Aliamphritea hakodatensis: one gene and its partner. The protein of the gene in region 2 interacts with the protein of the main gene of each other region in a pairwise test. Links are inferred from orthologs where the notes say so. Each region holds a gene or a part of one and is shown on either strand. Other genes may lie near its edges. The genes, in order: ribD and accC.

Region 1 (11,384 bases), 580 kb from region 2 along the record:
GCTCAGCAGGCGCATTTTGCCCACACCCAGATCCCGCAGGATCTGCGAGCCGGTTCCCACCGTCAGATACGAACCGGACGCACTGACGTTCGCCGGACGGATCTTTTTATCTTTATTCAGCATCTGATTCAGGGCGTCACCCAGATCAATCCGCTCAGCTGTATCCAGTAACAGCACAACGCCCTTACCTTCTTCAGCCACTTTTTCCAGTGCGCGGCGCATGGTCCACTTCAGCTCTTCACCCTGGCTGGCACCGACCACATCACGCAACACCTCAGTGCGGCTGTGTACCCGGACAGGCGTAGGCTCATCCGCTGAAATGTCACCCAGCGTCAGCGCCAGATGAGTACAGTTCTGAATTTCATCCTGGAATGTAAAGCAAGTAAAATCGCCAAATTCGGTTGGCAGAACGCTCTCACTTTCCCGGACAACGGTATGTTCGTTGGTTGCCCGGTAATGGATCAGGTCTGCAATGGTACCGATCTTCAGATCATGCTTTTCAGCGAATACTTCAAGATCCGGACGGCGGGCCATGGTGCCGTCATCATTCATGATTTCAACAATTGCCGCTGCCGGCGTACAGCCAGCCAGACGCGCCAGATCACAACCGGCTTCAGTATGACCTGCACGGCTCAGAACGCCACCAGGCTGAGCCATCAGCGGGAAAATGTGTCCCGGTTGTACAATGTCTTCCGCCTTCACATTATGACGCACTGCAGTCCGTACTGTGTGTGCGCGGTCGGCAGCTGAAATACCCGTTGTCACACCTTCCGCGGCTTCAATAGACAGGGTAAAGTTGGTCGAGAACTGTGCACCGTTGCTCTGTACCATCAACGGCAGTTTCAGCTGTTCACAGTGCTTACGGGTCAGCGTCAGACAGATCAGACCACGGGCATGGGTCGCCATGAAGTTAATGTCTTCAGGACGTACCATTTCCGCGGCAATCACCAGATCGCCTTCATTCTCACGGTCTTCGTCATCCATCAGGATAACCATTTTACCCTGGCGAATATCTTCAATCAGTTCTTCAGGTGTGTTCAGATTCATCGATCCAAAACCTCAGTTCAAATATTGATGCCACCCTGCCGGTTAACAGCAGCATAGCGAAATGTATTACCGGTTCAGATAACCGGCCGCTGCCAGAGTGCTCATGCTGACACCTGACGTTTCAGTTTGTTCGGCGGTGCGGTTCAGCAGACGCTCCATATACCGGGCAATAATATCCACTTCCAGATGCACCAGACGCCCGGCCTGATACCCCGCCAGAATTGTTTCCTGTGCCGTATGCGGCACAATGTTCAGCTGAAAACTGTTGCCTTCCACCGCGGTGACAGTCAGGCTGGTTCCGTCAACTGTAATCGACCCTTTCGCCGCGATATAACGGCTGATATCGGCAGGGGCTTCAATCTCAAAACGGATCGAACGGGCATCTTCCTGACGGCTCTTTACCTTACCAAGGCCATCCACATGCCCCGTCACGATATGACCGCCCAGCCGGCCGCTTGGCTGCATAGCCTTTTCAAGGTTTACCTGCTCGCCGGGTTTTAAGTCAGGAAAACGGGTATGTGCCAGGGTTTCCCGGGACACATCCGCCCAGAAACCGTCACCGGGTAACTCTACGGCCGTCAGACAGACGCCGTTCACGGCAATACTGTCCCCCAGCGCCACATCACTGAGATCCAGCGAGCCGGTGCGGATATACAGCCGCAGATCACCCTGCACCTGCTCCGTGGCGGCAATACTTCCCAGCGCTTCGATGATTCCCGTAAACATATGTCTTATTAAATTCCTTTGTGCTGCCCATTAGCAGCCTGTTATCTCGGTTCAGCCAGCAGTATCAGAATGATTAACCGGCACCAATGTTAACCGGATATCATCTCCCAGAACCCTGCTGTCGGTCAGTGTTAAGCGTCGCTGCTGCTGCATTTTCTGCAACGGTAACTCAACCAGACTGCGGGCTTCACTGCCCAGCAATGTCATCGCCTGGTACAACACCACTTCATCCACCAGCCCCTGCCGGACAAAACTGCCTGCCAGTGTTGCGCCGGTTTCAACCAGTACTTCATTACACTGACGTTTCGCCAGTTCTTCTAAAACGGCCAGCAGGTCAAGACCTGCTTCTGTGCCGGCTAATTGTAACCACTCCAGCTCAGTGGATGTGTCCTGAGACGACGCCAGCTGGCTGAAAAACGCCGGACATTCTGCCTGGCTGATAAGCAGCGTTTTTCCCGGCTGACGTAAAACCTTCGCGTTTGCAGGTATACGCCCCTGACTGTCCAGCACCACCCGTAAAGGCTGACGCCGGCAAATCAGCTCAGCATCCGGTAATCCCAGCTGTTCAGCCCGCACGGTCAGAGACGAATCGTCCAGCAGAATTGAACCTATCCCGGTAATGATCGCTGAGCTACGGGCACGCAGTCGCTGAACATCCTGCCTCGCCTGAGGGCCAGTTATCCACTGGCTTTCACCACTGGCCATTGCGGTACGGCCATCAAGGCTGGCTGCCAGCTTAAGCCGCACAAACGGACGCTGCACACGCATCCGGCTGTTGAACCCGGGATTCAGACTCTCTGCTGCAGCATTCAGTAAACCACTGCGCACCCGGATTCCGGCATCTTCCAGACGTTTAATCCCCCGCCCTGACACCTGCGGGTTAGGATCAACCATACCGATTACCACGTCCGTCACGCCGGCTTTCACCAAAGCTTCAGCACAGGGAGGTGTCTTGCCAAAATGGCTGCACGGTTCAAGCGTGACATAGGCGGTTGCACCTGCCGCTGTTTCGCCGGCATCAGTCATCGCCTGCAATGCATTCACTTCCGCATGGCCTTCACCGGCGATCCGGTGGAAGCCTTCGCCGATCACCACACCGTCGCGGACCAGCACACATCCCACCCGCGGATTGGGCTCCGTGGTGTACAGGCCACACGCTGCCAGTTCAACTGCCCGCGCCATATAACGGTGATCATCCGCAGACCAGCTTTGAGTCTTAATCGACATCCGCGCTGTCCTTCGCTTCAGACAAACGCTCAATCTCTTTCTTAAACTCGTTTATGTCCTGGAAACTGCGATACACAGAAGCAAAACGTACATAAGCCACTTCATCCAGCTTACGTAACTCGCGCATGACTTCTTCACCAAACATACGTGATACCAGCTCCCGCTCTCCGGTCGCCCGTAAACGGTGTTTAATTCGGCTGATGCAGGATTCAATATCTTCAACGCTGACCGGCCGCTTTTCCAGCGCCCGCTGGATACCGCCGCGCAGCTTATCTTCATCAAACGGCTGGCGTGAACCGTCGGCCTTAATGACCTTAGGCATTAACAGTTCAGCCGTTTCGTAGGTGGTGTAACGCTCGTGACAGCTCATACATTCCCGGCGACGACGCACCTGCTGGCCTTCAGCCACCAGACGGGAGTCGACCACCTTGGTTTCATGGTCACCACAGAACGGACAATGCATAGAACCAACCTCAAAGAGCGTCAGGGCCGTCTTTTGAACGGCCATTGCGGTGGCCATTTCAGCCGCCGCAGTCAGATAGAACATCAGCGCCGGCGGATAAGCCTTACGCAGATACAAAAAAGGCAGACATTATACGCGAAGTTTAGCCGTAATAGCAGGCGCTGCAGCAGAGAAATTCGGTCATTTTGATAATTTATCAGTTTCCCTCTGCTCGCATCGGCAAAGCCTGGCTCTGTGCCTAGCTTTACCGTCAGCCTGAAGCTAAAATATGCAGCAAATTTCAGGCTGCCGACTTCCCTACTGACCGGCAGAATCCCTTACATCCAGCATACAGGTTCTGTAATGGCCCAGTTCGTATACACCATGAACCGGGTGGGCAAAGTTGTCCCACCCAAACGTGAAATTCTTAAAGATATCTCCCTGTCTTTCTTCCCGGGAGCCAAAATCGGCGTACTGGGCCTGAACGGTTCAGGTAAATCCTCCCTGTTACGGATCATGGCAGGTATCGATAAAGACTACCTGGGCGAAGCACGCCCGATGCCAGACCTGAACGTTGGCTACCTGCCACAGGAACCTGAGCTGGACAACACCAAGAGCGTACGGGAAATTGTTGAAGAAGCGGTTTCCGATGTTAAAGATGCTCTGTCCGGCCTGGATGAAGTGTATGCAGCCTATGCAGAACCTGATGCGGACTTTGATGAGCTGGCGAAACGCCAGGCCGAATTCGAAAACCTGATTGCCGCCAAAGACGGCCATAATCTGGAACGCACCCTTGAAGTGGCTGCTGAAGCACTGCGTCTGCCCCCCTGGGATGCCCGCGTAGAGCACCTGTCCGGTGGTGAGCGGCGCCGTGTTGCCCTGTGCCGCCTGTTACTGGACAAGCCGGACATGCTGCTGCTGGACGAGCCGACCAACCACCTGGATGCAGAATCCATTGCCTGGATCGAACGCTTCCTGCAGGAATACCCGGGTACCGTGGTAGCAATCACCCACGACCGTTACTTCCTGGACAACGCTGCCGGCTGGATTCTGGAACTGGACCGCGGCCATGGCATCCCGTACGAAGGTAATTACTCTTCATGGCTGGAACAGAAAGACAACCGCCTGCAGATGGAAGCCAAGCAGGAAGCTGCGCACCAGAAAGCGATCAACTCCGAGCTGGAGTGGGTACGCCAGGGTCAGAAAGGCCGTCAGGCTAAATCCAAAGCCCGTCTGCGTCAGTTTGAAGAAATGAGCTCCCGCGAATTCCAGACCCGTAACGAAACTCAGGAAATCTACATTCCGCCAGGGCCACGCCTCGGTGAGAAAGTTATCGACCTGAACAATGTCAGCAAAGCCTTTGGTGACAAAGTACTGATTGAAAACCTGAGCCTCAGCGTTCCTCAGGGTGCCATCGTCGGCATTATCGGCGGTAACGGTGCAGGTAAATCCACCCTGTTCAAACTGATTACCGGCGCAGAACAGCCTGATTCCGGCAGCATTGAGATCGGTGAGACGGTGCAGCTGGCATACGTGAACCAGGACCGTGATCTGGATGGCAGTAAAACTGTCTGGGAAGAAATCTCTGACGGGCAGGACAACATTACTGTCGGTAACTACAGCACTTCATCCCGTGCTTACTGTGGCCGTTTCAACTTCAAAGGCTCTGATCAGCAAAAATTCGTCAAAGACCTGTCCGGCGGCGAGCGTAACCGCCTGCACATGGCCAAGCTGCTGAAAGAAGGCGGCAACGTTCTGCTGCTTGACGAACCGACCAACGATCTGGATGTTGAAACCCTGCGGGCACTGGAAGAAGCACTGCTGGCCTTCCCGGGCTGTGCCGTTGTTATTTCCCACGACCGCTGGTTCCTGGACCGTGTATGTACGCACATGCTGGCTTACGAAGGCAACTCTGAAGCTGTATTCTTTGAAGGCAACTACACCGAATACGCTGAAGATTACAAACGCCGCCACGGTAAAGACCACCAGCCTGAGCGCATCAAGTACAAGCGTCTGGCGTAAGCACTTAACGCCAGCGCTTATCTGAAAAACCGGCTGATTCAGCCGGTTTTTTTATGCCTGCAGAAAAATCTTCCGTGTTTTAACAGGGTTTAAATTACCCAAGTTAGGTTGTACTCTTAAGCGAAGTAGGCAAGTTATTATCCAATGTCACTATTTCTGCAGTATTAGTGATCCACAGCAGGAGTGCAGCCCGTGCAAGAACGACGCCGGTTTAAACGCATTAAATTCGATGCTCAGACAGAAATCATTGATGACGAGCATATCTGGCCAGTCCATCTGCTGGACCTGTCTTTTAAAGGTTCACTGGTTGAAGTAGACGAGCCCGTGCCGATCGAACTCGGCACTCAGGTAACCCTGAAGATACATCTGGCCGCCAATGACATTCTGATGGAACTGCCCTCCACCCTGATGCATCAGGAGGGCAAGCAACTGGGCTTCCACACCAATAACATCACCATTGAAAGCATTTCCCACCTGCGCCGCCTGGTCGAACTCAACCTGGGTGATGAGACCTTGCTGGAACGGGAACTGGAACACCTGATGGATGAGACGTAATCAGATTGCATCCAATGCTTCTGATAAACGACTGACACCGATCACCTTCATGCCCTTTGGCGTCGTCTTAGGGGCATTAGCCTTCGGCACAATCGCCCGGGTAAAACCGTGCTTGGCCGCTTCGCGAATCCGGTCCTGACCATTCGGGACCGGACGTATCTCTCCCGACAGCCCCACTTCGCCGAAGACGATCAGATCCTGCGGTAACACCCGGTCACGGAAACTGGAAACAACCGCCAGCAACAGCGCCAGGTCCGCTGAAGTTTCCAGCACTTTTACCCCGCCCACCACGTTAACAAAAACATCCTGATCGCCGGTCTGCAAACCGCCATGGCGATGCAGCACCGCCAGCAACATTGCCAGCCGGTTATGTTCCAGACCGACAGCCACCCGCCGGGGGTTATTCATATGGGTCTGATCCACCAGCGCCTGCACTTCCACCAGCAACGGCCGGGTACCTTCCCACACCACCATCACCAGACTGCCCGGGCTGGGCTGCTCGCCCCTGTTGAGGAAAATTGAACTGGGATTCTTTACTTCTTTCAGGCCGTTTTCCAGCATGGCAAACACCCCCAGCTCATTCACCGCGCCAAAGCGGTTTTTATGGCTACGCAGGGTACGGAAACGGCCATCGCTGTCACCCTCAAGTTGCAGAGAGCAGTCAATCATATGTTCGAGGACTTTCGGACCGGCCAGGCTGCCATCCTTGGTAACATGCCCCACCAGAAACAGCACCGTGCCCGTCTGCTTGGCAAAGCGGGTCAGATACGCCGCCGCTTCACGCACCTGCGAGACACTGCCCGGGGCAGAAGTCACATCCGCCACGTGCATCACCTGAATGGAATCCACCACCAGCACTTTCGGCTTCAGGGTTTCTGCCACTGCACATATTTCTTCCACGCTGGTCTCAGACAACATTTTCAGATTCTGCGCGCTGATCCCCAGCCGGTTGGCCCGCAAAGCTACCTGCTGTAAAGACTCCTCGCCGGTGACATACAAAGCCGGCATTTGCTGGGCCAGATAACACATGGTTTGCAGCAGCAGGGTACTTTTACCAGCTCCCGGGTGACCGCCAATCAGAATGGCAGAGCCGGGCACAAGACCACCGCCTAATACCCGGTCAAGCTCACCGGAGCCCGATCCGAAACGCGGCATTTCTGCCAGATCCACCGACGCCAGATCGGTGACTTTATTATGCGGCAACCCACCGGATCCAGTACTGCCGGCATAGCTATCAAAACGCGCACCACGGGAACCGGTCTGCTTGGCACTGCTCAGGCGAATTTCCGTCAGGGTATTCCATTGCATACAGGCAGTACACTGCCCCTGCCACTTGGTGTAATCCGCACCACACTCATTACACACATACGCAGTTTTCTGCTTCGCCATGAATAACCCCTGATTTTCCCGTAAGAAACACTTCTGATCCGATCAGGCATTCTAAACAAAAGCACCGGCCACTGGCAGTAAAAACACCGGCTTTCTTTATTCCGTAAAGGGATTACAATCGAAAACGCTCCGCGACATTCTTACGTTACTATTTTGAAGGATCAGACAATGAAACTGGAAACACTCGCCGTGCATGGCGGCTATACCCCTGACGAAACCACCAAAGCAGTTGCTGTACCTGTCTATCAGACAGCGTCTTACGCTTTTGACAGCGCCCAGCACGGTGCCGATCTGTTTGACCTGAAAGTGCCGGGCAATATCTATACCCGTATCATGAACCCTACCACGGATGTACTGGAACAGCGCGTAGCCGCGATGGAAGGCGGTGTTGCGGCTCTGGCGGTCGCATCAGGCATGGCGGCCATTACTTATACTATTCAGACACTGGCGGAAGTCGGCGACAATATCATTGCCACCAGCGAACTCTATGGCGGCACCTACAATCTGTTTGCCCACACCCTGCCCCGCCAGGGCATCGAAGTACGCTTTGTGGATAAAGATGATTATGCAGCCATCGAAGCAAACATCGACGGTCGCACCAAAGGTATTTTCTGTGAGTCCGTAGGCAACCCTTCCGGCAGCATTGCCGACATTGAAAAACTGAGCGAGCTGGCCCACCGTCATGGCGTACCGGTGATTGTGGATAACACCGTTCCAAGCCCTGCCCTGTGGCGCCCTATTGAGCACGGTGCCGATATCGTCGTACAGTCTGCTACCAAATACATTGGCGGCCACGGTAATTCCATCGGCGGTGTGATCGTAGATTCAGGTAACTTTCCATGGGCAGAGAACAAAGCGCGCTTCCCGCTACTCAATGAACCGGATATTTCTTACCACGGTGTTGTATACACTGAAGCATTTGGCCCTGCGGCCTTCATTGGCCGCTGCCGGGTGGTGCCTCTGCGTAACATGGGGGCCGCTCTGTCCCCGATGAATGCTTTCCTGCTATTACAGGGTATGGAAACACTGCCGCTGCGGATGGAGCGTATTTGTGAAAACAGCGCCCGGATCGCTGAATTCCTGGAACACCATGATCAGGTTGAGTGGGTAAACTACGCAGGACTGAGCAGCCATAAAGATAACGCACTGGCTGAAAAGTATATGAACGGACGGGCTTCAGGCATTCTCAGTTTTGGCCTGAAAGCTGGCCGGGAAGGCACCCGTCGTTTCTATGATGCGCTGAACGTATTCCTGCGTCTGGTGAACATCGGCGACTGTAAGTCCCTGGCGTCTATTCCTGCTGAAACCACTCACCGTCAGCTAAACGATGATGAACTGAAAGCCGCCGGCGTCACACCTAACATGGTGCGTTTATCAGTGGGCATCGAACACATTGATGACTTGCTGGCTGATCTGGAACAGGCCTTCAACGCGGCACAAGAGTAAAAGTAAACGGTTACGCAATCAAAAAAGCCCTGTCAGGCATGCCTGACAGGGCTTTTTTTAAACCAGAATGACAGGTCAGTCTGCTTTGTTAAATACCTGCTGAACACGGGCCCACAGTGAACGGGCACTCTTGCCCTTATTGCTGGAGGCCATGGCCAACTCGCGTAACGCTTCAATTTTGCTAAGTGCCAGTTTGTACTGTTCAGGTACATCATCTTTACCGGAGGCATTGAATTCCAGATCATTCACCAGACCGTCGTTCAGGCCATATACCCAGCCGTGTACTGTCAGTTTCTGACCCGCCGCCCAGGCTTCCTGAACAATGGTGGAATCACACACATTGTAAGCCTGCTCGATCACGTTCAGTTCGCACAGCCGGTCCAGCTTCTGATGGGAATGATCCCAGGCAGATAACAGATCCTTATGATGGACATATACATTACGGATATGTCGCAACCAGTTATCAATCATACCGTTTGATTTGTCAGCAATAGATGCAGCCACACCACCACAGCCGTAGTGGCCGACGACCAGAATGTGCTCAACTTTAAGTACCTGTACAGCATACTGAATCACCGACAGGCAGTTCATATCACTGTGAATTACGAGGTTAGCAACATTACGGTGCACAAACAGCTCACCCGGTAACATACCCACGATTTCATTGGCTGGTACCCGGCTGTCAGAGCAACCGATCCAGAGATATTTCGGCGACTGTTGCTGCGCCAGTGTTTCGAAGAACGCAGGATCTTCCTTATTGATCTTCTCCGCCCATTCTTTATTACTTTCAAGTAAATCAGTAAGTCGATTACTCATAACACCCTTTGGAACCCGAGTTAAGTTTGCCTTTTATACAATCCATTACAGTTTGTGTGCCTTCCAAGGCATAAACGAAGAGGGCTATATAGCCCCCTTTCTTATAATTACTTGTGGTACTGCGCACTCAGTTCATGAACCGCATCAACGAACGCTTTCGGTCGCTCCGGATCAACAAACTGGTGAATACCGTGGCCCAGATTAAACACATGACCTGAACCTGTACCAAACCGGCCCAGAATATCACCCACTTCCTGACGAATACGGTCCGGCGAGGCATAGAGTACACTTGGGTCCATATTCCCCTGCAGCGCAACGCTGTTACCCACCCGGGCACGGGCATCATCAATGTTGGTTGTCCAATCCAGCCCCAGTGCATCCGCACCGGCTTCAGCCATTGTTTCCAGCCACTGGCCGCCGTTCTTGGTGAACATGATGACCGGTACTTTACGGCCTTCGTGTTCGCGAATCAGCCCGGAAATAATCTGCTGCATATAACGCAGTGAGAATTCCTGATACATCGGACCGCTTAACACACCGCCCCAGGTATCAAAAATCTGTACCGCCTGGGCACCGCTGAGAATCTGCTGGTTCAGGTAGTCGGTTACCGACTGCGCCAGCTTATCCAACAAGGCATGCATCACCTCAGGGGTGGCATACATCATTTCTTTAATGTGGCGGAAATCTTTACTGGATCCACCTTCAACCATATAGGTTGCCAGTGTCCACGGGCTGCCAGAGAAACCGATCAGCGGCACCCGGCCATTCAGTTCACGGCGAATTTCTTTCACCGCATTCATCACATAATCCAGATCCCGTGCGGATTCAGGCACAGGTAACGCCGCCACATCCGCTTCCGTACGGATAACTTTCTTAAACTTCGGACCTTCACCGGTCTCGAAGTACAAACCCAACCCCATCGCATCCGGAATCGTCAGAATATCAGAGAACAGAATCGCCGCATCCAGCTCATAACGCTCCAGCGGCTGAATGGTAACTTCACAGGCCAGTTCTTTATTTTTACACAAACTCAGAAAATCACCCGCCTGAGACCGGGTTGCACGGTATTCTGGCAGATAGCGGCCCGCCTGGCGCATCATCCATACCGGTGTAACATCCACAGGTTCACGCAACAGGGCACGCAGAAAGCGATCATTCTTCAGTTCGGTCATCAGATTCTCTCGGGTCAAAACAGATTGGCGGCTATTCTACAGGGTTGACCACAATTGTTCTGCAACTCAGATCAAAAAAAATCCTGCTGCCGATATTTTTCCAGCCTGTAAATACAATAAAGGCTCCTTACGGAGCCTTTATGCATTCAGATCACTCAGACTTCAAGAAAGTCCAGAATGCCTTCAGCAGCCTTACGGCCTTCATCAATGGCTGTTACCACCAGATCTGAGCCCCGAACCATGTCGCCACCGGCAAACACTTTCGAGTTACTGGTCTGGAATGCGTACTGCTGATTTCCAGAGGTTGTGATCCGGCCATCCTGTTCCAGATCGATGCCGAAATCAGCAAACCACGGGGCAGGGCTCGGGCGGAAACCAAAGGCCACCAGTACCGCATCAGCGTCAATCACCTCTTCACTGCCGGCAACCACTTCTGGACGGCGGCGGCCATTTTCATCCGGCTCGCCCAGCGCGGTAGTGACAACCTTCACACCAACCACTTTACCGTTCTCGCCAACCACTTCCACCGGCTGACGGTTGAA
Region 2 (12,578 bases):
TGTCATCCTGAGCGGCCTGCCAGGCAAGAGCATGTTCCCGACCACCGGAACCAATGACTAAGATTTGCATAATTTTTTCTGCCTATAAAAACGGTTCAGCCGGCGCAGGCCGGCTGAAGGTATAACTGATTAGTGACGGAAATGGCGCATGCCTGTGAAGACCATGGCGATGCCATGCTCATCGGCGGCGGCGATGATTTCCTGGTCGCGCATTGAACCGCCGGGCTGAATGATTGCAGAGATACCTGCAGCAGCCGCGGCATCAATGCCGTCGCGGAATGGAAAGAAGGCATCAGAGGCCATTACTGAGCCCGGTACAACCAGGCCTTCATCCGCCGCTTTAATGCCGGCGATCTTAGCACTGTATACGCGGCTCATCTGGCCGGCGCCAATGCCGATTGTCTGGCCGTCTTTGGCGTAGACAATGGCGTTGGATTTAACAAATTTTGCCACTTCCCAGCAGAACAGAAGGTCGCGCATTTGCTGTTCGTCCGGCTGTTTCTGGGTGACGATTTTAAGATCAGCAGCGCTGACCATGCCCAGATCCTGATCCTGAACCAGCAGACCGCCGTTAACACGCTTGTAATCAAAGCGCTGCGCACGTTCCGTGGTCCATTCGCCGCAGGCCAGCAGGCGTACGTTTGGTTTACCGGCAACGATGTCAGACGCTTCCTGAGTCACAGACGGTGCAATGATGACTTCAACGAACTGACGGTCGATGATGGCCTTGGCGGTGGTTGCATCCAGTTCGCGGTTGAATGCGATGATGCCGCCAAATGCAGAGGTCGGGTCCGTCAGGTAGGCTTTGTTGTAAGCTTCCAGCAAGTCAGCGCCGATTGCTACACCGCAAGGGTTAGCATGCTTGACGATAACACAGGCTGCTTCGGCGAAAGGCTTCACGCATTCCAGTGCCGCGTCAGTGTCGGCCACATTGTTAAAGGAGAGTTCTTTACCCTGCAGCTGGCGTGCAGTGGCGACGCTGGCTTCCGTCGGGTTTGGCTCAACATAGAAGGCGGCGCGCTGGTGTGGGTTCTCGCCGTAACGCATTTCCTGGGCCTTAACAAACTGGGTGTTAAAGGTACGTGGGAAAGCCGCTGGTGCGTCTTCGCTACCATCGGTAATTGCGCCCAGGTAGTTAGCAATCATGCCGTCGTAAGCTGCGGTATGTTCAAATGCCTGTACTGCCAGATCGAAACGGGTTGCATGGCTCAGCCCCTGATTCTCATCCAGTTCAGCAATGATGCGCTGGTAGTTATCCGCGCTGACAACAATTGCCACATCTTTATGGTTTTTAGCGGCAGAGCGAACCATTGTCGGGCCGCCAATGTCGATATTTTCAATCGCCAGTGGCAGATCACAGTCCGGACGGGCGATGGTTTGCTCGAACGGATACAGATTAACAACAACCATGTCGATCGGGTTAATGCCGTGCTCTTCCATAATACCGTCGTCGGTACCGCGGCGGCCAAGGATGCCCCCGTGTACTTTCGGGTGCAGAGTCTTTACCCGACCGTCCATCATTTCAGGAAAACCGGTGTAGTCAGATACTTCAACCGCAGGGATCTGGTTGTCTTGCAGTAGCTTGTAGGTGCCGCCGGTAGAAAGGATTTCAACGCCGCGCTGACTCAAAGCCTGGGCGAATTCAACGATACCGGTTTTGTCAGATACGCTGATCAGCGCGCGACGAACCGGGGTATTTTTTTGCTCTGCCATGGTTGTTTATCTTCGATGGTTAAGGTTAGACGGGGGATTTACAGAAGACCGTATTGTTTCAGCTTCTTACGCAGGGTACCACGGTTGAGGCCGAGTACTTCTGATGCTTTGGTCTGGTTATCCTTGGTGTAAGTCATCACTGCTTCAAACAGTGGCGCTTCGATTTCCGACAGAACCATCTGATAGACATCTGTTACCGGCTGACCATCGAGTTGATGGAAGTAGTCCGATAAAGATGTTTCCACACTGTCACGCAGGGTGCGGTGTGAACTTTCAGTGGGCAGTTCTGAGGTAAACGGCTGAGTATGTGTATTGTTTTCCACGGTATGTCGGTATCCAAATCTGCAACAGGTCAGGCCGCTGCACTTGCACTGGCAAGTTCAGCAAAGTAGGCCTTAATCGCATCACGCTGCTGCGAACATGTTTCTAGTGAGTTAAAAGCTTTACGGAAGTCAGCGCCACCGGGTTTGTCTTTGAGGTACCAGCCTACGTGTTTACGTGCTATGCGAATACCCAGATATTCTTCATAGAAAGCGTAAAGCGCACTCAGGTGCTCTAACAGGGTGTCTCTGACTTCATTCCCTTCCGGAGGGGGTAATTCATTTCCAGTCGCAAGGTAGTGATTTATTTCCCGAAAAATCCACGGATTTCCCTGTGCGGCACGGCCAACCATGACGGCATCGGCACCGGTAAAGTTAAGCACTTCGCCGGCCCGTTGCGGGGTGGTAATGTCACCGTTGGCAAACAGGGGAATATCAATGCTCTGACGGATGGCTGCAATGGTGTTGTATTCAACCTCACCTTTATAGCCGCAGCTGCGGGTACGGCCGTGTACGGCCAGTGCCTGAATGCCTGCGTCCTCTGCAATCCGTGCAATGGTTGTGCCGTTGCGGTTGTCCGACGACCATCCGGTGCGGATTTTAAGTGTCACCGGCACATCAACGGCGGCGACTGTGGTTTCAAGAATATCGCGCACCAGTTGTTCGTCTTTCAGCAGCGCTGATCCGGCAGCTTTGTTACAGACCTTTTTTGCCGGGCAACCCATATTGATGTCAATGATATGAGCACCGTTGGCAACATTAAGCCGGGCAGCATCTGCCATCATTTGCGGATCACCGCCGGCAATCTGTACAACCCGGAGGGGGTCATTTTTATCGTACTGCAGACGAAGGCTTGATTTGCGGGTATTCCACAGCCGGGTATCGGAGGTGACCATTTCGGAAGCCGCCATCCCCGCTCCTAACTGTTTACACAGTTGCCGGAACGGTAGGTCAGTGACGCCTGCCATTGGTGCCAGGATGACCTGACTGTCAATGGTATGGTTTCCGATCTGAAACATCTGCCAACCCTGAACCTGAAAGAAATAGCATTACCCTGACTGCGTGCAGTCGCGGGTTTCGTGCTGTCTGGAAGGCGGACAATAATACCTTTATGTGGCAGGCGGGCCAAGCAGTTTTTGATGCTTTTTTAACCGTTTATGGTGTTGCAAAGCAGCAAAAAATACGCTTACAGCCGACGGTTTGTCAGGCTGGAGGGGTGCAGGCTGACTTCATAGCCCACTGCAGCACGTCCGGGATTGAGAACATCCAGGTGGACCTGGATGCTGTGTTCGAGCGGCATTCCTGAGGCGTCCAGAGACACTGAATTCAGGTATTCAGCCGGCTGGAATGTCCGTCGGTTGATGATGCTGCCGTTACGGTCGGAAAATGCCAGTCTGATGGCCGGGAAGGCCTGTTCAAATGCCGCCTTATTTCTCAGCAACATACTGATTGTTATCACACCCTGATAGTCCTTGTGCTCCTGCACAATTAACTGCTCGGTTATGATGTCCGGTACATTCTCCGGCACGGCTAACCGGCAGTCGATCTGTTCGCAGACAGGTTTGTAGAGTTTGGTCAGCGCTGGCTGGCGAATCAGGTCGTTACGTTCGAACCACATGAACTGTAGCAGCAGGCAGCTCAGTGCCAGGAAGATAATCAGTGCCTGTGAAAGGGTTTTGCCCGGTGGCTGATGTGTCGCCCGGATCATGACCGGTTCTGTCTGTTGAGGGACGAAGTCGCTGTCTTTATCTTCGGTGTCGGGGTGAAGTGCCAGAATGCTGCTGTGCTCAACGGGTGCTGAAGCGGTAACGGGCTGTGGTGCAGGTGCCGGGTCCGTCGCCGTCAGGGGGTTGCTGGCATTGCGTAACAGCTCCTGCAGTTTTTTTTCAGCCGGGTTCAGGTAGCCGTGTTCCTGGTCTCTGGCCTGATAGCTGGTTTGGTGGCGGTGCAGCGCCTGCCGGATTTTCTCGGTCTGCGCGCTTTCATCTGCCGAACGGGTGTCTTTTAAGGGCGCGGCGTGTGTCTGCTGCGGGCTATCCTGAACACCGGCGGTCGCTGTTTTTCCGGACGGCTCAGGTTGTGAAGGCTGTTTGCCCTCTTGTTGTGTACTGGCAGATTGTTGTTTGCGCTCTGGGCCCGGGGGCTGAGAATGGTTTTGTTCGGCAGGGCTTGCCCGATCGTTGTTTGCCGGCGTGTCTGGCTGCGGCTGGACGGATTTGGCTTGCCTTATATGCAGGCTGACCGGCAGTTCTGAAACAGGCGTTGTTGCTGTCGCCAAAGGTTGTTCTGGCGTTGCGGCTTCCTTTTGTCCGGATGAGTCGGTTGTGACTTTTTTGGGGCTGCTGTTAAACAGTGCCTGCACCGGCTGGTCAAGGTCTAGAGGCTGTGGTGTTTCCGGCTGTACAGGTTTGCGGGCCGGAATAAAGGCTTTGGGAATTGCCGGACGCGACGACGGTTTTTCCTGAGCCGGTGCTACAACGGAGGACTGGGTGGCCGGTTCCGGTGTTTTTGCCGGTTTGGGCTCAGGTACTTTGCACAGTTCAGCATTAAATACTTCCAGACAGGTACCGCACCGTACCTTGCCGTGGGCTATTTTTAATTGTCCGGCGGTAACCTGAAAGCGAGCTTTACAGGCCGGACATGCTGTAATCAGGCGCTGCTGCTTCACGGTTTATCGCTTAATTCCGGTAATGCGGATCCAGCCTTCGCGTTCGCTGACCGGGTCCAGAATAAAGTCGTTGCCGTAGGCTGCCCGGATTTCTTCTTCCTGATGGGCCAGTAAGCCGGATAAAACCAGTTGTCCGCCGCTGCGGGTGTGTTTGCTGAGTGTTGGCGCGAGTTCGACCAGCGGACCAGCCAGAATATTGGCAACCAGTACGTCTGCTTCGTGTTCCGGGGTTTGTTCCGGTAAATAAACCTGCATACGGTCTTCGGTCAGGCCGTTACGGTTCAGGTTATCCTTGCTGGCTGTAAGCGCCTGTACGTCGATATCGACAGCGGTAACACGGGTAGCACCCAGCAGCAGAGTTGCAATTCCCAGAATGCCGGAGCCGCAGCCGTAATCGGTGACCTGTTTGTCATTCAGTTCCAGGCCGTCAAGGAATTCCAGGCACAGCGCGGTTGTTGGGTGGGTACCGGTGCCAAATGCCAGGCCCGGATCGAGCATCAGGTTGACTGCCTGTGGGTCAGGCACGTCTTTCCAGCTCGGGCAGACCCATAAGCGTTTGCCAAACTGCATTGGCTGGTAGTTGTCCATCCATTCCCGTTCCCAGTCCTTGTCTTCCAGAATTTCTGTCTTGCAGGTTGGAAATTCGCGGTCAGGAAACTGATCCTTATGTGCCTGCTGCAGAAAGTTCAGGGTTGCGTCCAGATCATGATCGGCTGAAAACAAACCGGTCAGTACTGTGTTGCTCCACAGGGGTGTAGTGCCCAGATCAGGTTCGAAGATTGGCTGGTCGGCCTGATCAGTAAAGGTAACCGCAGCGCAGCCGGCTGCCAGTAAAAGATCTTCGTAAGGTTCGGCGTTCTCAGGGGAAACATCCAGTTTGATCTGCAACCATGGCATGACGGGTCTTCCTGTATTCGGGTAAGCGGTACCGGTAAGCATATAGTATGGGCTTTAACCGTTACAGCTCAGTTACCTGGGGTGATGCGGTGCGCTGACCGTCATTCGGCGGATATCGCCTGGGGAGGTAACCGGGTTAATGCGTAAAACTGCAGGCAGCGGGTGTCCGCTGCCTGCATATACCGGGATCAGTCGAGTCCCAGTTTCTTTTCCAGATAGTGGATGTTAACCCCGCCTTCAGCGAAGTTCGCATCGCGGACAATATCCTGGTGCAGCGGAATGTTGCTCCTGATACCGTCGATCAGCATTTCATCCAGCGCGATTTCCATACGGCGCAGGGCCACTTCACGGGAATCTCCATAGGTGATCAGTTTAGCGATCAGAGAGTCGTAATGTGGTGGTACGCTGTAACCGCTGTACAGGTGAGAGTCTACGCGCACACCAATGCCGCCCGGGGCATGGAAGTGGGTGATCTTACCAGGGCTTGGCATAAAGGTGACCGGATCTTCTGCGTTGATACGGCATTCCACTGAGTGACCTTTCAGCTCGATATCTTCCTGCTTAATGGTCAGTGGCAGGCCAGAAGCAATGCGCAGCTGTTCTTTTACGATATCCACACCGGTTACCATCTCTGATACCGGGTGTTCTACCTGAACACGGGTGTTCATTTCAATGAAGTAGAAACCGCCGTTCTCGTACAGGAATTCGAACGTACCGGCGCCGCGGTAGTTGATTTCCAGACAGGCGTCGACACAGCTCTGCAGTACCTGAGCGCGGGCTTCCGGATCCAGGTGCGGAGCAGGTGCTTCTTCAACTACTTTCTGGTGACGGCGCTGCAAGGAGCAGTCGCGATCGTACAGATGAATTGCATTGCCCTGGCCATCAGACAGAACCTGAACTTCAACGTGACGTGGGTTTTCAAGGAATTTCTCCATGTAAACCGTATCATCACCGAAGGCGGCTTTGGCTTCAGCTTTAGTGACGTAAATAGCATTCAGCAGGTGCGCTTCGTTGTGAACAACACGCATACCGCGACCGCCACCACCGGCAGCAGCCTTGATGATTACCGGATAACCGATACGGCGTCCGATCGCCAGCACTTCTTCGCTGTCTTCCGGCAGTTCGCCGTCAGAACCCGGTACAGTCGGTACGCCGGCTTTCTGCATGGCTTCGATAGCTGATACCTTGTCACCCATCAGGCGAATAGTTTCAGCTTTGGGGCCGATGAATGCAAAACCGCTCTGTTCAGCACGTTCTGCGAAATCAGCGTTTTCTGCCAGGAAGCCGTAACCCGGGTGAATACCGGTAGAGTCGGTGACTTCAGCAGCGGCAATGATAGCCGGAATATTCAGATAGCTTTGCGGTGACGGAGCAGGGCCGATACAAACGGCTTCGTCCGCCAGGCGAACATGCATCAGGTCACGGTCTGCGGTGGAATGGATAGCAACAGTTTTGATGCCCAGTTCCTTGCAGGCCCGCAGGATACGCAAAGCGATCTCGCCACGGTTGGCAATGACTACTTTTTCTAACATATTGTTAAGATCCTGTGGCTGATTTATACGATGGTCACCAGAGGCTGATCGAATTCAACAGGCTGGCCGTCTTCAACCAGAATGGCTTCAACAACACCGGACTTGTCTGCTTCGATCTGGTTCATCATTTTCATTGCTTCTACGATGCAGACAGGGTCGCCAGCCTTAACGGTAGAGCCTACTTCAACGAATGCAGGAGACGTTGGAGACGGAGAGCGGTAAAAAGTACCTACCATTGGCGATTTAAGTGCATTGTCGTTGCTTGGTGCGGCAGCAACCGGCGCAGGCGCGGCGGCAGGTGCAGCAGCAACAGGTGCGGCAGGTGCAACAGCAACAGGTGCAGCAGCAACCGGGGCAGCAACCAGGTTAGAACCGCGGCTGATGCGTACGGATTCTTCACCTTCTTTGATTTCAATTTCGTTGATGTTTGATTCTTCCAGCAACTCGATCAGTTTTTTTACTTTGCGAATATCCATGCTAATGCAGTGCTCTATTTAGTAAATTCAGATGATTAGGGTTTTTCCAGACGGCTGATGGCCGACTGCAGTGCTAATTCGTATCCCTGGGTGCCCAGACCGCAGATAACGCCAACAGCTACATCAGATAGATACGAGTGGCTGCGAAAAGTTTCTCTGGCGTGTACATTCGAAATGTGAATTTCGATGAAGGGAATTGCGACCCCCAGCAGCGCATCACGTAAAGCCACACTGGTGTGGGTGAAAGCCGCCGGGTTAATAATAATGAAGTCTGTCTGTTCGTCGCGGGCCTGGTGAATCTGGTCAATCAGAACGTGTTCAGCATTGCTTTGCAGAGATTCCAGCTGGTGGCCGCTCTGCAGGGCAAGTGACTGTAAACGCACGTTGATGTCCTGGAGTGTGGTGGTACCGTATACCTCAGGTTCCCGGGTGCCGAGAAGGTTAAGGTTGGGACCGTTCAGAACAAGGATTTTAGCCATTAAATTGCCTTAGTGACGCGTTATTCAGACTTCAAAAGCGTTCAGGGTTGGGGTTCCGGACCCCTTAAGACTGGCTAGTGTGCCGGAAAAGAATGGGGCTGTAAACAGTTCCTGTATTTATTGTGTTTTGTCTGCCAGTTTGCAGAAGTTGTCAGTGCTTTCTGTACATTATTTGACTAGTTGACTGGTTCCGGCGGGCAGTTAAGGCCCTGTTTATACAGATAGAGTTAAGCCTCATGCTGTAAATTTCTGACCGGGTGGACAATTTATGCTGCCGACAGCGTTTAGAGGTGCCTGCCGGTTAACGTTAATAAATGTTAAGGAACATTGACCCGGTGTCGGATATCATAGATATTGCGCGCGATAACGCGACTTATTAAGAGGGCTTCAGGATGGAATGGTTACAGCGGACGTGGTTACGTCTGTGGGATAATATGACCGCAGTTACACTGGGTATCAAAGGCGTTGGGGTCGTTATAGCGGCTCTGGTAGTGTATCTGGTTGTCGCGACCGGTGTAGGAATGTACTGGAGCCTTGAGCCTGCCCCGTTCGATGTGCGCTCCGAAGTGACAGAAGATGGTCAGGCACCGGTTGTGGGCACAGCTACCCTGAATGCGCTGGTGGGAATTACCGAAGTGTTGCTCGATAAGCCGGGCGGATACTTATACAACGACCGTATGCCGCCGGGACTCTGGCTGGATAACATTCCCAACTGGGAGTTCGGTGTGCTGGTTCAGGCGCGGGATATGGCCCGGGCATTACGTAAGGATTTCAGCCGTTCTCAGTCCCAGTCCACAGAAGATCCTGATCTGATTGAAGCTGAGCCGCTGCTACATTTTGACAATAACAGCTGGTTGCTGCCTGCGACGGAATCTGAATACCGTAAAGCCGTAAAAGCACTGTTAGGGTACGAGGCGCGTCTGGCACGTAACGATGATGCTGCACAGTTCTATGCCCGTGCGGATAACCTGCGGGGCTGGCTTGCGGATGTATCTACCCGGCTGGGCAGCCTGTCACAGCGTTTAAGTGCCAGTGTCGGGCAGAAGCGTGTGAACACGGATCTGGCCGGAGATAATGAGGCACGTCAGTCGACTGCAGCAGCAGGCGAACTGGAAATCAAAACGCCGTGGATGGAAATCGATGATGTCTTTTATGAGGCCCGCGGTACGTCCTGGGCGCTGATTCATTTGCTGAAAGCTGTGGAGCAGGACTTTGCGCCGGCGCTTGAAAAGAAAAATGCACTGATCAGTCTGCGCCAGATTATCCGTGAACTGGAGGCAACCCAGTCAACAATCTGGAGTCCGGTTATCCTGAACGGTACAGAGTTCGGTTTCCTGTCGAATCACTCACTGGTCATGGCGTCTTATATTTCCCGGGCGAATGCGGCGATCATTGATTTACGTGATTTGTTATCTCAGGGATAACATAACTTCTGTACTCTGTTCTGTGTCACGGTGATGTGCTGCAGAATCGACTATCCTTAAAGCCGGCTTATTTAACAGCCGGCTTTTTTGTTTTGATCTGACGGTAAAATTCTGACTAATTGGTAAGACATTTGCTGCATTTGTCAGTATCATGCCCGGCTAATTAATGTTACCTGTTTGCTGACTGATAAAGCGCGCCAGTTTTTGCCCTGCTTTCGGGTGTCAGTGCGCTTGCCTGTTTGTATCCGGGCGGAACAGGTAACGGCTGTGTCGTTTAATTTTTATGATTTCTGGTGAGAACAACATGCGTGTTAATGAGATAAACCATCCTCTGGTAAAACCCAAATTGGGCCTGATGCGGGCAGCAAGCGTTAGCACCCGTAGCTTCCGTCAGCTGGCGGCAGAGGTAGGCTGTTTGCTGACCTATGAAGCGACCAAAGATCTGGCTACTGAAACGTATCAGCTGGAAGGCTGGTGCGGCGAAATTACTGCAGAGCGTATCAAGGGTAAGAAGATTACTGTTGTGCCAATTCTGCGTGCCGGCATTGGTATGCTGGACGGCGTACTTGATCTGGTGCCAAGCGCAAAGATCAGTGTGGTCGGTCTGTACCGGGATGAAGAAACTCTTCAGCCTGTGGCGTATTTTGAAAAGCTGGCCCATGACATTGATGAACGTATGGCGCTGATCATTGATCCTATGCTGGCAACGGGCGGCTCAATGAATGCCACCATTGATATGCTGAAAAAATCAGGCTGTACCAGTATCCGTGCACTGGTGCTGGTGGCTGCGCCTGAAGGGGTGAAAGCTGTTCAGGAGGAGCATCCTGATGTGGAAATCTTCACCGCAGCGCTGGACAGCCATCTCAACGAGCAGGGATACATTATTCCTGGTCTGGGTGATGCCGGCGATAAGATTTTCGGTACAAAGTAAGTTTTCTGTGAGCCGGCAGTGGCCGGCTTGCTGAATGAATTTGGTGCGGGGCTCCGGGCCGCTGCATCTGAACCCGGGACAGTTCTGCTGATCCCGGGTTTTTATAAGTTCTGCATCTTCGGAGGCAGAGAATAATAACCGTGGCAAACTGTGCTTTGGCAGTATTGCCCCACAGGATGAGTAAGGTCTGAAGAATGAGTGATTCTAATACCGTGAATCTGGCGCCTGAACCGCTTTGGCGGACAGTGCTGGCCGGATCGCAGATGTTGTTTGTTGCGTTCGGTGCACTGGTGTTGATGCCGTTGCTGACGGGGATGGACCCAAGCGTTGCGCTGTTTACGGCGGGTCTCGGAACCCTGATGTTTCAGTTTGTGACTAAGCGTCAGGTGCCGGTGTTTCTGGCATCATCTTTCGTATTTATCGCACCGATAATTTACAGCACTAAAACCTGGGGTATGGCCGCCACACTGGGCGCTCTGTTCTGTGCGGGTCTGGTATACATGCTGCTGGCACTGATTGTTAAGGTGCGTGGCGCAGGTTTCCTGCACCGTCTGCTTCCGCCGGTTGTTGTCGGGCCTGTGATCATGGTAATCGGCCTTGGGCTGGCACCGATTGCGGTGAACATGGCGATGGGTAAAGCGGGCGATGGCAGCATCGAGCTGTTCCCGTATGCTGACGCGATGATTGTTTCAATGTCTGCGCTGGTAACTACCTTGCTTGTGGCCACTCTGGGTCAGGGGATCTTCCGTCTGTTACCCATCCTGTCAGGGGTTGTTGTCGGTTATACCGTGGCGCACTTTATGGGCATGGTTAATTACGACATCGTTGCGGCAGCGCCGTTCATCGCCGTGCCGGCTTTTGTGATGCCGGAGTTTCAGTGGCAGGCTATCCTGTTCATGATTCCGGTCGCGATTGCCCCGGCCATCGAGCACGTAGGGGATGTACTGGCGATTGGTAATGTGACCGGTAAAGATTACATTAAAAAGCCGGGTTTACACCGGACACTGTTTGGTGACGGTATTGCGACGTCTGCCGCTGCGCTGTTTGGCGGACCGCCAAATACAACCTATTCAGAAGTGACCGGTGCGGTGATGCTGACCCGTTCATTTAACCCGATGATTATGGTGTGGGCGGCGATCTTTGCGATTGCGCTGGCGTTTGTTGCCAAGTTTGGCATCCTGCTGCAGACCATCCCGGCACCGGTCATGGGCGGTATTCTGATTCTGCTGTTCGGCTCTATTGCGGCGGTGGGTATGAATACCCTGATCAAGGCTAAAGTGGATCTGGCACAACAGCGTAATCTGGTGATTGTGGCGACGACGCTGGTTTTCGGTATCGGCGGCATGGTTGTCGGCAAGGGTGAATTCAGCATGCAGGGTGTAAGCCTGTGTGGTCTGGTAGCGATTGTGCTGAACTTGATTTTGCCAATGGGTCAGGTAGCTAATGATCTGAGCGAAGAAAAAGCCGTGGTTGATGATCTGGTTGATCACGCCAAGTAACTGTCGCTAAAGAAAAAAGCGCGCCGGGTAACCGCCGCGCTTTTTTTATGTTCTTTGCCCGGGAGGGGGTGTCAGATGCTACAGCCGCTCATGCCTTTTTTCGCCAGATATTGCTGGTGATATTCTTCGGCCCGCCAGAACTGCTGCGCCGGTTCGATTAAGGTGACTATAGGGTTACCGAAAATACCGCTTTTATCCAGTACAGCAAGGCTTTGCTCGGCCATGATTCGCTGGGTGTCGTCATGATAGAAAATCGCTGAACGGTACTGGTCACCGACATCAGGACCCTGCCGGTTCAGAGTGGTTGGATCATGCATCTGCCAGAACAGGTCAAGCAGGGTGTCATAGTCCGTTATCTGGTCATCAAACTCTACCTGAATCACTTCGGCGTGGCCGGTACCTTTGCGGCAGATTTCTTCGTAGGTTGGGTTTTCAGTGTGCCCGCCCATATAGCCAACGGCTGTGCCGGTGACTCCGGGATGTTGGCTGAAGCGGGCCTCGACGCCCCAGAAACAGCCTGCAGCAAAAGTGGCAGTTGGCATAAATTGATACTCCTGTAATGTGAGCGCCGGGTGACGGGCAGTTGTCGCCTGTATCCCGGCCTCGTCTGTTTTCTTCGTGCCAGTTAGCGGTATACAC

What was found.
Region 1: the proteins of accC (region 2) and ribD interact in binary tests that used the Escherichia coli proteins (3 or more experiments, as listed by UniProt). The link is inferred for Aliamphritea hakodatensis from one-to-one orthologs.

The regions. Positions count from the first base shown.
Region 1 is NZ_AP025281.1:696,804-708,187, reverse strand. What follows is about bases 913-3,820. They hold ribD (bifunctional diaminohydroxyphosphoribosylaminopyrimidine deaminase/5-amino-6-(5-phosphoribosylamino)uracil reductase RibD), read right to left. Parts: upstream 3,001-3,820; coding sequence 1,825-3,000; downstream 913-1,824. Other genes in these bases: ettA (energy-dependent translational throttle protein EttA), read left to right, coding at 3,806-3,820; nrdR (transcriptional regulator NrdR), read right to left, coding at 2,990-3,463; PCI15_RS03160 (riboflavin synthase), read right to left, coding at 1,114-1,773; ribBA (bifunctional 3,4-dihydroxy-2-butanone-4-phosphate synthase/GTP cyclohydrolase II), read right to left, coding at 913-1,047. Outside these bases: more of ribBA, read right to left, coding at 1-912; more of ettA, read left to right, coding at 3,821-5,464; PCI15_RS03140 (PilZ domain-containing protein), read left to right, coding at 5,657-6,019; DNA repair protein RadA, read right to left, coding at 6,020-7,408; PCI15_RS03130 (O-acetylhomoserine aminocarboxypropyltransferase/cysteine synthase family protein), read left to right, coding at 7,577-8,854; can (carbonate dehydratase), read right to left, coding at 8,930-9,670; hemE (uroporphyrinogen decarboxylase), read right to left, coding at 9,778-10,842; PCI15_RS03115 (glutamate synthase small subunit GltD family protein), read right to left, coding at 10,998-11,384. UniProt on the Escherichia coli protein: Converts 2,5-diamino-6-(ribosylamino)-4(3h)-pyrimidinone 5'-phosphate into 5-amino-6-(ribosylamino)-2,4(1h,3h)-pyrimidinedione 5'-phosphate.
Region 2 is NZ_AP025281.1:1,276,030-1,288,607, forward strand. Bases 4,959-7,827 are described here. They hold accC (acetyl-CoA carboxylase biotin carboxylase subunit), read right to left. Parts: upstream 7,131-7,827; coding sequence 5,787-7,130; downstream 4,959-5,786. Other genes in these bases: prmA (50S ribosomal protein L11 methyltransferase), read right to left, coding at 4,959-5,598; accB (acetyl-CoA carboxylase biotin carboxyl carrier protein), read right to left, coding at 7,154-7,606; aroQ (type II 3-dehydroquinate dehydratase), read right to left, coding at 7,642-7,827. Outside these bases: purD (phosphoribosylamine--glycine ligase), read right to left, coding at 1-70; purH (bifunctional phosphoribosylaminoimidazolecarboxamide formyltransferase/IMP cyclohydrolase), read right to left, coding at 130-1,713; DNA-binding transcriptional regulator Fis, read right to left, coding at 1,752-2,036; tRNA dihydrouridine synthase DusB, read right to left, coding at 2,066-3,052; PCI15_RS05825 (DUF3426 domain-containing protein), read right to left, coding at 3,220-4,701; more of prmA, read right to left, coding at 4,705-4,958; more of aroQ, read right to left, coding at 7,828-8,085; PCI15_RS05850 (DUF2333 family protein), read left to right, coding at 8,478-9,509; upp (uracil phosphoribosyltransferase), read left to right, coding at 9,814-10,440; PCI15_RS05860 (uracil-xanthine permease family protein), read left to right, coding at 10,635-11,939; peptide-methionine (S)-S-oxide reductase MsrA, read right to left, coding at 12,011-12,481. UniProt on the Escherichia coli protein: This protein is a component of the acetyl coenzyme A carboxylase complex; first, biotin carboxylase catalyzes the carboxylation of the carrier protein and then the transcarboxylase transfers the carboxyl group to form malonyl-CoA.